2 regions of the Streptomyces sp. NPDC091272 genome follow, and region 1 is predicted to be linked to the other one. Evidence: riboswitches for the same ligand, from Rfam matches in the RefSeq annotation. Region 1 holds a riboswitch; the other holds the start of a gene.
What was found. Region 1 has a riboswitch for cobalamin ahead of ACIQM4_RS20615 (cobalamin biosynthesis protein). Riboswitches for the same ligand answer to the same signal wherever they lie in the genome.
Positions count from the first base shown of each region.

Region 1 (5,010 bases):
GGTCGTCTCGGCCGGACCGAGCCGGTCGTAGGGGACACCGCTCGGGGTGACCAGGACGAGATCGCCCACCCGCACGGAGACGTTGCCCGAGGTGCCGACGACCAGCCCGTCCGCCACCGAGCGGCGCGCGGCGGCCACCAGGTCCCGCCAGGCCCGCGCGACCGGGTCCCCTTCGTCCCCTGCGCCCTCCCGCCAGGCCCGCGCGACCGGGTCCCCTTCGTCCCCTGCGCCCTCCCGCCGGCCCCGCGCGACCGGGTCCCCTTCTTCGTCCCGCGGTCCCGCCGACCCTGCCCGTTGCGTCTGCTCCGTCGCCATGCGCCGCATCCTGCCAGCACCCGGCGGCGCGCACCGGTTCCGAGGCCCCGTAAACGCACCGCGGACCGAGGCTGCGGGGCCCGCTCTCTTCCGGGTGACCGGAATCTCTTCCACGGCTCACACGGTCGGTGGAACACCTCCGCGCGGCGTTGGCTCCCAAGCCCCGCCCGGCGAGTGACCGCCGCGCGACCGTTGCGGTGAAATCCGGAACGGCGGTGCGGCGTTTCGAGTCACCGGGGCGCCCTGCCCAGTTCATCTTCCGTTCACTCAGGTTGCCTACGTTCCAACTGCCACTGACCTCAAACGATTGCCTGGGTAAATGGAACACATCACGCTCCTTCTCGGAATCGTGATCGTGACCGCTCTCGTGTTCGACTTCACGAACGGTTTCCACGACACTGCCAACGCGATGGCCACGACCATCTCGACCGGCGCACTCAAGCCCAAGACGGCGGTGGCCATGTCCGCCGTGCTCAACCTCGTTGGTGCTTTCCTCTCCGTCGAGGTCGCCAAGACGATCTCCGGCGGGCTCATCAACGAGAGCGGCATCACGACGGAAGTGATCTTCGCGGCGCTGGTCGGCGCCATCCTCTGGAACCTGTTGACCTGGCTGATCGGTCTGCCGTCCAGTTCCTCCCACGCACTCTTCGGCGGCCTCATCGGCGCCACCTTGATGTCGGTGGGTACCTCGGGGGTCAACGGCAGCGTCGTCATCACCAAGGTGCTGCTGCCCGCGATCGCCGCGCCGCTGGTGGCCGGCGTCGCCGCGTACCTCGCCACGAAGCTCACCTTCAAGCTGGCGTCCAGGACCGACGAGAAGGCCACCGCCAAGGGTTACCGCGCGGGCCAGATCGCCTCCGCCGGCCTCGTCTCCCTCGCGCACGGCACCAACGACGCCCAGAAGACGATGGGTGTCATCACCCTGGCCCTGGTCACCGGAAACGTGCTGGCCCCCGGCTCCAACCCGCCCCTGTGGGTCATCGTCTCGGCCGGTGTGGCCATCGCCGCCGGTACGTACCTGGGCGGCTGGCGCATCATCCGCACCATGGGCAAGGGCCTCACCGACCTCCGTCCGCCGCAGGGCTTCGCCGCCCAGACCGGCGCCGCGACGGTCATCCTGGCCTCCTCGCACCTCGGCTTCTCCCTCTCCACCACCCAGGTCTGCTCCGGCTCCGTGATGGGCGCGGGCCTCGGCCGCAAGGGCGGCGTGGTCCGCTGGTCGACCGCGACCCGGATGTTCGTCGCCTGGGGCCTGACGCTGCCCGCCGCGGGTCTGGTCGCCGCCGCCGCGGAGTTCCTGACGGGTCAGGGCGCCTGGGGCGTCACCGCCGTGGCCGTCCTGCTGGTCGCGGGCTCGGGTGTGATCTGGGCCCTGTCGCGCCGCAAGCCGGTCGACCACACCAACGTCACCGCCGACGACCTGGAGACGTCCGGCGAGCCCGCGGGCGTCGTCACCGCCGCCGTCGCCGCGGTCACCCCGCCCCCGGCCGGTGTCCTGCTGCACGACACGGACGACATAAAGGCCACCCTCCACTCCCCCGCCGAGGCGGCCCGCCCGGCCGCATCGGTCTAAGGACGCACACGACATGAACATCGACTGGGCAGCTCTCGGCACCGTCTTCGGCGTCAGCCTCGTGGCCACCGTGGGCCTGGTGGGCCTGTTCACCCTCGGCATCGTGGGGCTCTCCAAGCAGGAGGGCGCCACCGCCTCGGGCGGCTCCGCGACCGTGGCACGTACCGGCGCCTACGCCTGCTTCGCGCTCTGCGCGGCGGCCGTGGCATACGGAATCTTCCTGATCGTCGCCTGATCCTCGCTCCGCCCCCGCCGCCCCGTGCCTCGTGCGCGGGGCGGTTCTGCGTGCGCCCCCGGGCGGGCCGGTGCACGCGGGGAGCGCCGCAGGTCAACCCCAGGTTGACGGCTGTTCGCGGAGCGTGGTGGACTGCCGGAGCCAATACGGCGGCATGGAGAGGAAGCCGGTGCGAATCCGGCGCGGTCCCGCCACTGTCACGTACGTCCCGCGAGGGCCGTACGGAAGCCAGGAACTCCCAGCCGCTCGTCACGTCGAACCAGGGCGCGGACCCTGAGTTAAGGACACATCGCCATGCCCGGCTGCGGAACCCGCGGTCCAGCCGCCCCCTGCCCGAGTCCCGCCCGCGTCTTCGCGTACGGCGCCGCCGCCGGACTCCTCGGCGACCTGCTGCTCGGCGACCCCCGCAGGGGCCATCCCGTCGCCGCCTTCGGGCGGGCCGCAGCCGCGGTCGAGCGGGCGCTGTGGCGCGACCACCGCGGCCGGGGCGCCCTGCACACCCTGCTCTGCGTGGGCGGGGCCACGGGCGCCGCCGCGCTCGCCGCGCGCGCCGTGCGCCGCTCGCCCGCCGCGTCCGTCGCCCTGACCGCCGCCGTCACCTGGTCGGTCGTCGGTGGTACGTCGCTGGGGCGGGAGGCCCGCGCGGTCGGCGGGGCCCTGGCCGCGGGGGACCTCGACGTCGCCCGCGAGCGGCTGCCGCACCTGTGCGGGCGCGACCCGCAGGCCCTGGACGGACAGCAGATGGCGCGCGCCGTCGTGGAGTCGGTCGCCGAGAACACCTCGGACGCGGTGGTGGGCGCGCTGGTGTGGGGCGCGGTCGCCGGCGTGCCGGGGCTGGTGGCCTTCCGGGCGGTGAACACCCTGGACGCGATGGTCGGCCACAGGTCGCCGCACCATCTGCGGTACGGGTGGGCATCGGCGCGCCTCGACGACCTCGCGGGCTGGCCCGGCGCCCGGCTGACGGCCGCGCTGGCCGTGCTCGCGGGGGGTGACCCCCGGGGCGCTTTGCGGGCATGGCGCGCGGACGCCGCACACCACCCGAGCCCCAACGCGGGCCCGGTGGAGGCCTCGTTCGCGGGCGCCCTGGGCGTCACCCTCGGCGGCACGCTCTCCTACGCGGGCCGGGTGGAGCACCGTGCGGTGCTGAACGGGAAGAGCGGGCGTCCCGTGGACGTACCGGACATCGAGCGTGCGGTGCGGCTGTCGCGCCGGGTGAATCTGCTGGCGTTGGCCGTGTGCGCGGCGGGCCGGCTGGCCGCTTCGTACGGGCACGCGTACGTGAAGGGACGTAACTCATGAGCGGTGGCGGGCTGCTGGTCGCGGGGACCACGTCGGACGCGGGCAAGAGCGTGGTCACGGCGGGGATCTGCCGGTGGCTGGTGCGCCAAGGGGTGAAGGTCGCCCCGTTCAAGGCGCAGAACATGTCGCTGAACTCCTTCGTGACCCGTGAGGGCGCGGAGATCGGGCGCGCCCAGGCGATGCAGGCACAGGCCGCGCGGGTCGAGCCGAGCGCCCTGATGAACCCGGTGCTGCTCAAACCGGGCAGCGACAGGTCGAGTCAGGTGGTGCTGCTCGGCAAGCCGGTCGGCGAGATGAGCGCCCGCGGCTTCTTCGGCACGGCGGGCGGCAGGACGTACGGCAAGGGCGTGCAGGGCGGGCACCGCGAGGCGCTGCTCGGGACGGTCACCGAGTGCCTGGCCGAACTGCGCGACCAGTACGACGCGGTGATCTGCGAGGGCGCCGGAAGCCCGGCGGAGATCAATCTGCGCCGTACCGACATCGTGAACATGGGGATCGCACGGGCCGCGGACTTCCCGGTGGTGGTGGTCGGGGACATCGACCGCGGGGGCGTCTTCGCGTCGTTCTTCGGCACCACCGCGCTGCTCGCGCGGGAGGACCAGCGGCTGGTGGCGGGCTACCTGGTGAACAAGTTCCGGGGTGATGTCTCGCTCCTGGAGCCTGGCCTGGAGATGCTGGAGGACCTGACCGGGCGCAGGACGTACGGCGTGCTGCCGTTCGCGCACGGGCTCGGCATCGACGAGGAGGACGGCCTGCGGGTGTCGCTGCGCGGTGCGGTGCGCGAGTCCGTGGTGGCGCCGCCGGTCGGCGAGGACGTGCTGCGGGTCGCGGTGTGCGCGGTGCCGCTGATGTCCAACTTCACCGACGTGGACGCGCTGGCCGCCGAACCGGGTGTGGTCGTGCGGTTCGTGGACCGCGCGGAGGAGCTGGCCGACGCGGACCTGGTGGTCGTGCCCGGCACCCGCGGCACGGTGGGGGCGCTGCGGTGGCTGCGGGAGCGCGGCCTCGCGGACGCGCTGCTGCGGCGGGCCGCCGAGGGGCTGCCGGTGCTGGGGATCTGCGGCGGGTACCAGCTGCTCGGCACCCGCATCGAGGACGAGGTCGAGTCGCGCGCCGGGGTGGTCGAGGGGCTGGGCCTGCTGCCGGTACGGGTGCGCTTCGCCCGCGAGAAGACGCTCACCCGGCCGGTGGGCGAGGCGCTCGGCGAGGCCGTCGAGGCGTACGAGATCCATCACGGGGTGGCCGAGGTCCTCGGTGGGGAAGCCTTCCTGGACGGGTGCCGGGTGGGCGCCGTGTGGGGGACGCACTGGCACGGGTCGCTGGAGAGCGACGGGTTCCGGCGGGCCTTCCTGCGGGAGGTCGCGACGGCTGCGGGCCGGCGTTTCGTACCGGCACCGGACACGAGCTTCGAGGCCCTGCGCGAGGAGCAGCTGGACAGGCTCGGCGATCTGATCGAGGAACACGCGGACACGGACGGGTTGTGGCGGCTCATCGAGTCGGGCGCCCCGGCCGGCCTGCCGTTCGTGCCGCCGGGGGCGCCCGAGGGGCGCGGATGAGAAGTGCCGTACGCGCCACGCGAGTTGTGGCT
Region 1 is NZ_JBIVVC010000007.1:78,694-83,703, forward strand. It holds gene ACIQM4_RS20600 (class II aldolase/adducin family protein) at 1-315, opposite strand, end outside; gene ACIQM4_RS20605 (anion permease) at 635-1,888, shown strand; gene ACIQM4_RS20610 (hypothetical protein) at 1,902-2,123, shown strand; cobalamin riboswitch at 2,243-2,381, shown strand; gene ACIQM4_RS20615 (cobalamin biosynthesis protein) at 2,418-3,422, shown strand; gene ACIQM4_RS20620 (cobyric acid synthase) at 3,419-4,978, shown strand.

Region 2 (5,010 bases), on a different contig from region 1:
CCCGCGAGAACGTGTCGGGCACCCGTCGCGGCGAACTCGCCGTGGCTTTCTGGGGCGCACGCGAGAAGCACCTCAAGGCCGACTGCGGCACGGTCGAGAATGTGCGCAAGGTCGTCAAGAACTCCTGAGGCGGGAGGAGGCCGGGTGACGTGCCGCCGCTCCCCTGCCGAGGTCGACGCCCGGGCGCGTCGCCCTCTCACCGCAACGGCGTGCCGTCCTCGGTCAGTTGCATCTGGGGGCGGCCCGTCACCAGGAGCCAGGCGGGCAGGGACGCGATGCACATGAGCGCGATGATCGCGGGCGACGACACGAGCACGGCGGCGGTGAAGAGGCTGATCCACCCCTGCCGGGTGATCGCGAGCAGCATGCCGAGCACACCCGCCGCGATGCCGACCGAGGGGTGCACGCCCGGCACGAGCGCGTGCACGCAGAGACCGAACGCGGCGCCGACGAACACGGCCGGAAAGATCCGTCCGCCCCGGAACCCACAGGCCGCCGCGACCAGCAGCGCCACCAGCTTCACCACCGCGAGCCCGGCGAACTGTCCGGCCGACCGGCCGTCCGGGTCCGCAGCAAGCTCGCCGACCTCGTGCAGCCCCTTGAACAGGGTGAGCTGCCCGCCCAGTGCGCCGAGCAGGCCGAGTACGAGCCCGCCGAGCGGCAGCATCAGCATCGGGTGCCGCAGGCTCCCGAAGGCGCGGTGCACGTAGGGGAAGAGGAGGACGGCGACCATGCCGAGCACCGCGGCGGCGCAGGCGACCACGATCGCGGCCAGCAGGTCGCCCCAATCCGGCCGGCCGAAGGGCGGGAGGCCCAGGTCGAAGGAGGGCGAGGCGAGCAGGGTCGTCGTCAGCGACCCTGCCGCCGCGGCGAGCAACGGGCCGAAGAGGTTGTCCCACAGGGAACCCTTCACCGGCATGGGCCGCCCCGCCAGCGCCTCGGAGACCACGAGCGCGGCGGCGACCGGGGTACCGAAGAGGGCGCCGAGTGTCGCCGCGGTGGCGAGCGACATCCACAGCTGACCCGGAGCTCCCGGCAGCGCCTTGGTGCCGAGCCAGAAGGCGAGCGCCACGTTGGCGGCGATGATCGGGTTCTCCGGGCCGAGGCTCGGACCTCCGGCGAGCATCAGGGCGTTGGCGACCAGCAGCCCCGGCACCACGTAGGGCCGCAGCGGTTCCTCCTCGCCGAGACCGAGCGTGGCCGGGTCGGGGCCCGCTCCTCCGGGCGCTTTCCACACGACGAGCCCGACCAGCACACCGGTGGAGGTGAGCATCACGATCATCCACAGCGCCGAGTACCCGCCGATGCCGAGCGCGTCGGGCAGATCCGTCCAGAGGACCTCCTGAAGTTCCTCGGCGAGCGCGCTGACCGCGAGGAAGAGCAGGCTGCAACCGACGCCCACCACGAGCGCGGGCACCACGAGGGGCAGCAGGGTGCGGGCGGAGACTGCGGGCGGGACCGGGGGCGGGGGCGGCGTGACATCGGCTGAGGTGCTCACCGCGTCACCCTATTTGCAGGCATTTCAACTGGATTGTTCTTTGTGGGTGTTTCACAGGGCTTTCCTCCGCCGGGGCCGCCGGGGCAGGTACCCCCCGCGCCCGTACCGTCACGCGATCCCCCCCGTACCGTCACGCGATCCGTGTCCGATGTCACGGTCCGCCGTGTGGACCGCGGTGACCGTCGGGGCCGCGGGCGCCTAGGGTGTCGGGTGCAACTGGTTCGCCCTGCCCGCCAGGCAGGCGCGTCGCAAGAGGGAACCCGGTGGGAATCCGGGACTGCCCCGCAGCGGTGAGTGGGAACGACCGCCGTCATACGCACTGGGTCCGGCCAAGGACCTGGGAAGCGACGGCCAGTAGGAACCTGCCGGAGCAACACCGGCAGAAGTGCCCGCGAGTCCGAAGACCTGCCCGTTGCCCGTACGCGACCCCTCGCGTACGGACATCCCGGTGACCTCGTGGGCGGGTCGGCGTACACATCAGGCGAAGGACCGCGCCCGTCGCGCGCCTTTGCCCGGTTCCGTCACCCTTCGCGTCCGTGATCCGTCTCCGGGATTCTCAGGAGTCATCTCGCGAAGGAGATTTCCGTGACAGCGAAGTCCGCAGCAGCGGCAGCACGGTCCACCGTGTACGGCTACCCCCGCCAGGGCGGCAACCGGGAGCTGAAGAAGGCCGTCGAGGGCTACTGGAAGGGCAAGGTCACCGCCGACGCCCTCCGGGAGAGCGCACGGGAGCTGCGCCGCACCAACTGGCGGCAGCTGGCCGAGGCCGGCCTCCACGAGGTGCCCACCGGTGACTTCTCGTACTACGACCACGTCCTGGACACCAGTGTCATGGTCGGCGCCGTCCCCGCCCGCCACCGTGCGGCCGTCGAAGCCGACGTGCTGGACGGGTACTTCGCCATGGCCCGCGGCAACCAGGACGTGGCACCCCTGGAGATGACCAAGTGGTTCGACACCAACTACCACTACCTGGTGCCCGAGTTGGGGCCCGGCACGGTCTTCACTGCGGACTCCACCAAGCAGGTCGCCGAGTTCCAGGAGGCTCTCGCGCTCGGTCACGACGCGCGGCCCGTACTCGTCGGCCCCGTCACCTATCTGCTGCTGGCCAAGCCCGCTCCCGGCGTGGCCGCCGACTTCGAACCGCTGACCCTGCTCGACCGGCTGCTCCCGGTGTACGCCGAGGTGCTCGCCGACCTGCGGGCGGCCGGGGCGCAGTGGGTGCAGCTGGACGAGCCGGCGCTGGTCCAGGACCGCGCCCCCGCCGAGCTGAGCGCGGCCGAGCGCGCCTACCGCGACCTGGGCGCTCTCACCGACCGGCCGCTGCTGCTCGTCGCCTCGTACTTCGACCGGCTCGGCGACGCCCTGCCGGTACTCGCCAAGGCCCCGGTCGAGGGTCTCGCACTGGACTTCACCGGTCCCGCGGCGGCCAACCTGGAGGCGCTGGCCGCCGTCGGCGGGCTGCCTGGCAAGCGTCTCGTCGCAGGTGTCGTCGACGGCCGCAACATCTGGATCAACGACTTCGAGAAGTCGCTGGCCACCCTCGGTACCCTGCTCGGCCTCGCCGGGCGGGTCGACGTGGCCGCCTCCTGCTCGTTGCTGCACGTCCCGCTGGACGCCGCCGCCGAGCGCGACGTCGACCCGCAGATCCTGCGCTGGCTGGCCTTCGCCCGGCAGAAGAGCGCCGAGATCGTCACCCTGACCAAGGGGCTGGCCCAGGGCACCGCGGCAATCACCGCGGAACTCGCGGTCAACCGGGCCGACCTGGCCTCCCGCGCCCACTCCCCCATCACCCGCGACCCGGCGGTACGGTCCCGGGTTGCCGCCGTCACCGGCGCGGACGGCCGGCGTTCGGCGCCGTACGAGGAGCGGGCCGCGGCCCAGCGCGCCGCGCTCGGCCTGCCGCTGCTCCCGACGACCACGATCGGCTCGTTCCCGCAGACCACCGAGTTGCGGGCGGCCCGCGCCGACCTCAGGACCGGGCGCATCGACACGGCGGGCTACGAGGAGCGCATCGAGGCGGAGATCCGGGACGTCCTGGCCTTCCAGGAGAAGGCCGGCATCGACGTCCTCGTGCACGGCGAACCCGAGCGCAACGACATGGTGCAGTACTTCGCCGAGCAGCTGACGGGATATCTGGCCACCCAGCACGGCTGGGTCCAGTCGTACGGCACCCGCTACGTGCGCCCGCCGGTACTCGCCGGTGACATCTCCCGTCCGGAGCCGATGACGGTGCGCTGGACGAGTTACGCGAACTCCCTCACCGACCGCCCGGTCAAGGGGATGCTGACCGGTCCCGTGACGATGCTCGCCTGGTCGTTCGTACGGGACGACCAGCCGCTCGGCGACACCGCACGCCAGGTCGCCCTGGCCCTGCGGGACGAGGTCGGGGACCTGGAGGCCGCCGGCACCTCGGTCATCCAGGTCGACGAGCCGGCGCTCCGCGAGACCCTGCCGCTTCGTGCCGCCGACCACACCGCGTACCTGGCCTGGGCGACGGAGTCCTTCCGGCTGAGCACCGGCGGGGTACGCGCAGAGACCCAGATCCACACCCACATGTGCTACGCGGAGTTCGGTGACATCGTCCAGGCCATCGACGACCTCGACGCGGACGTCATCAGCCTGGAGGCGGCGCGCTCGCACATGCAGGTCGCCAGGGAGCTGGCCGCGCACGGCTACCCGCGCGAGGCGGGTCCCGGTGTCTACGACATCCACTCGCCGCGCGTCCCCTCCGCGCAGGAGGCGGCGGACCTCCTGCGCAAGGGCCTTGAGGCCATTCCGGCGGAGCGGCTGTGGGTCAACCCGGACTGCGGTCTGAAGACCCGCGGCTGGCCCGAGACCCGGGCCTCGCTGGAGAACCTGGTGACCGCGGCCCGCACCGTGCGCTCGGAACTCTCCGGGTCCTGATCCGCGGAGCGGGCCCCTGGCGGGCCGGGTCCTTCCCGGTCCGCTCAGGGACTCGCGGTGGAGACCGCGTACACCCAGGGGCGCTCGGGGACGGTGCGGTCGACCGTGATGTCCAGGGTGGGCAGCGGGGCCTTCTGCCGGTAGGTCAGGCCCGACCACTTGCGGCCGGGGGTGAAGACCCAGCCGACGGTGGTCCGGTCGTGCTCGCGGATGCTGACCGTGCCCTCCTTGAGGGCGCCGGCCGAGGTGCCCACGTCCTTGAGGAAGGTGTCGAGGTCCGCGGGGGTGGTGGCGAACCGGACGTGCATCCGGCTGGTCTTCCAGTTGTTGGTCTCGTAGTACGCGAGGTTCTGGGCCATCAGCGGGATCGGCAGGTGGTAGATCCGTCGCTGCACCTGGGAGGGCCAGCCGACGGTGAGGCCCCCCGCCGCGGCCTCGCGCTCCTTGTTGCGGCCGCTGTCGCGGCTCTGTTCGGCGGAGACGAGCAGATAGCCGGCCGGGATGCCGATGAGCAGCACGATGATGACCGCGGTGACCGTACGCCGCACGATCACCCGGCGGCGGCTCTCCGGCGGCCGGTTCCCGCGGCCGTCGGGGGGCGGGCTCTG
Region 2 is NZ_JBIVVC010000001.1:584,218-589,227, reverse strand. It holds gene ACIQM4_RS02285 (hemerythrin domain-containing protein) at 1-128, shown strand, start outside; gene ACIQM4_RS02280 (ion channel protein) at 197-1,498, opposite strand; cobalamin riboswitch at 1,699-1,926, shown strand; gene metE (5-methyltetrahydropteroyltriglutamate--homocysteine S-methyltransferase) at 2,084-4,402, shown strand; gene ACIQM4_RS02270 (hypothetical protein) at 4,447-5,010, opposite strand, start outside.
Region 2: linked by a shared signal. The riboswitch ahead of metE (5-methyltetrahydropteroyltriglutamate--homocysteine S-methyltransferase) and the one ahead of ACIQM4_RS20615 (cobalamin biosynthesis protein) in region 1 are both predicted to bind cobalamin.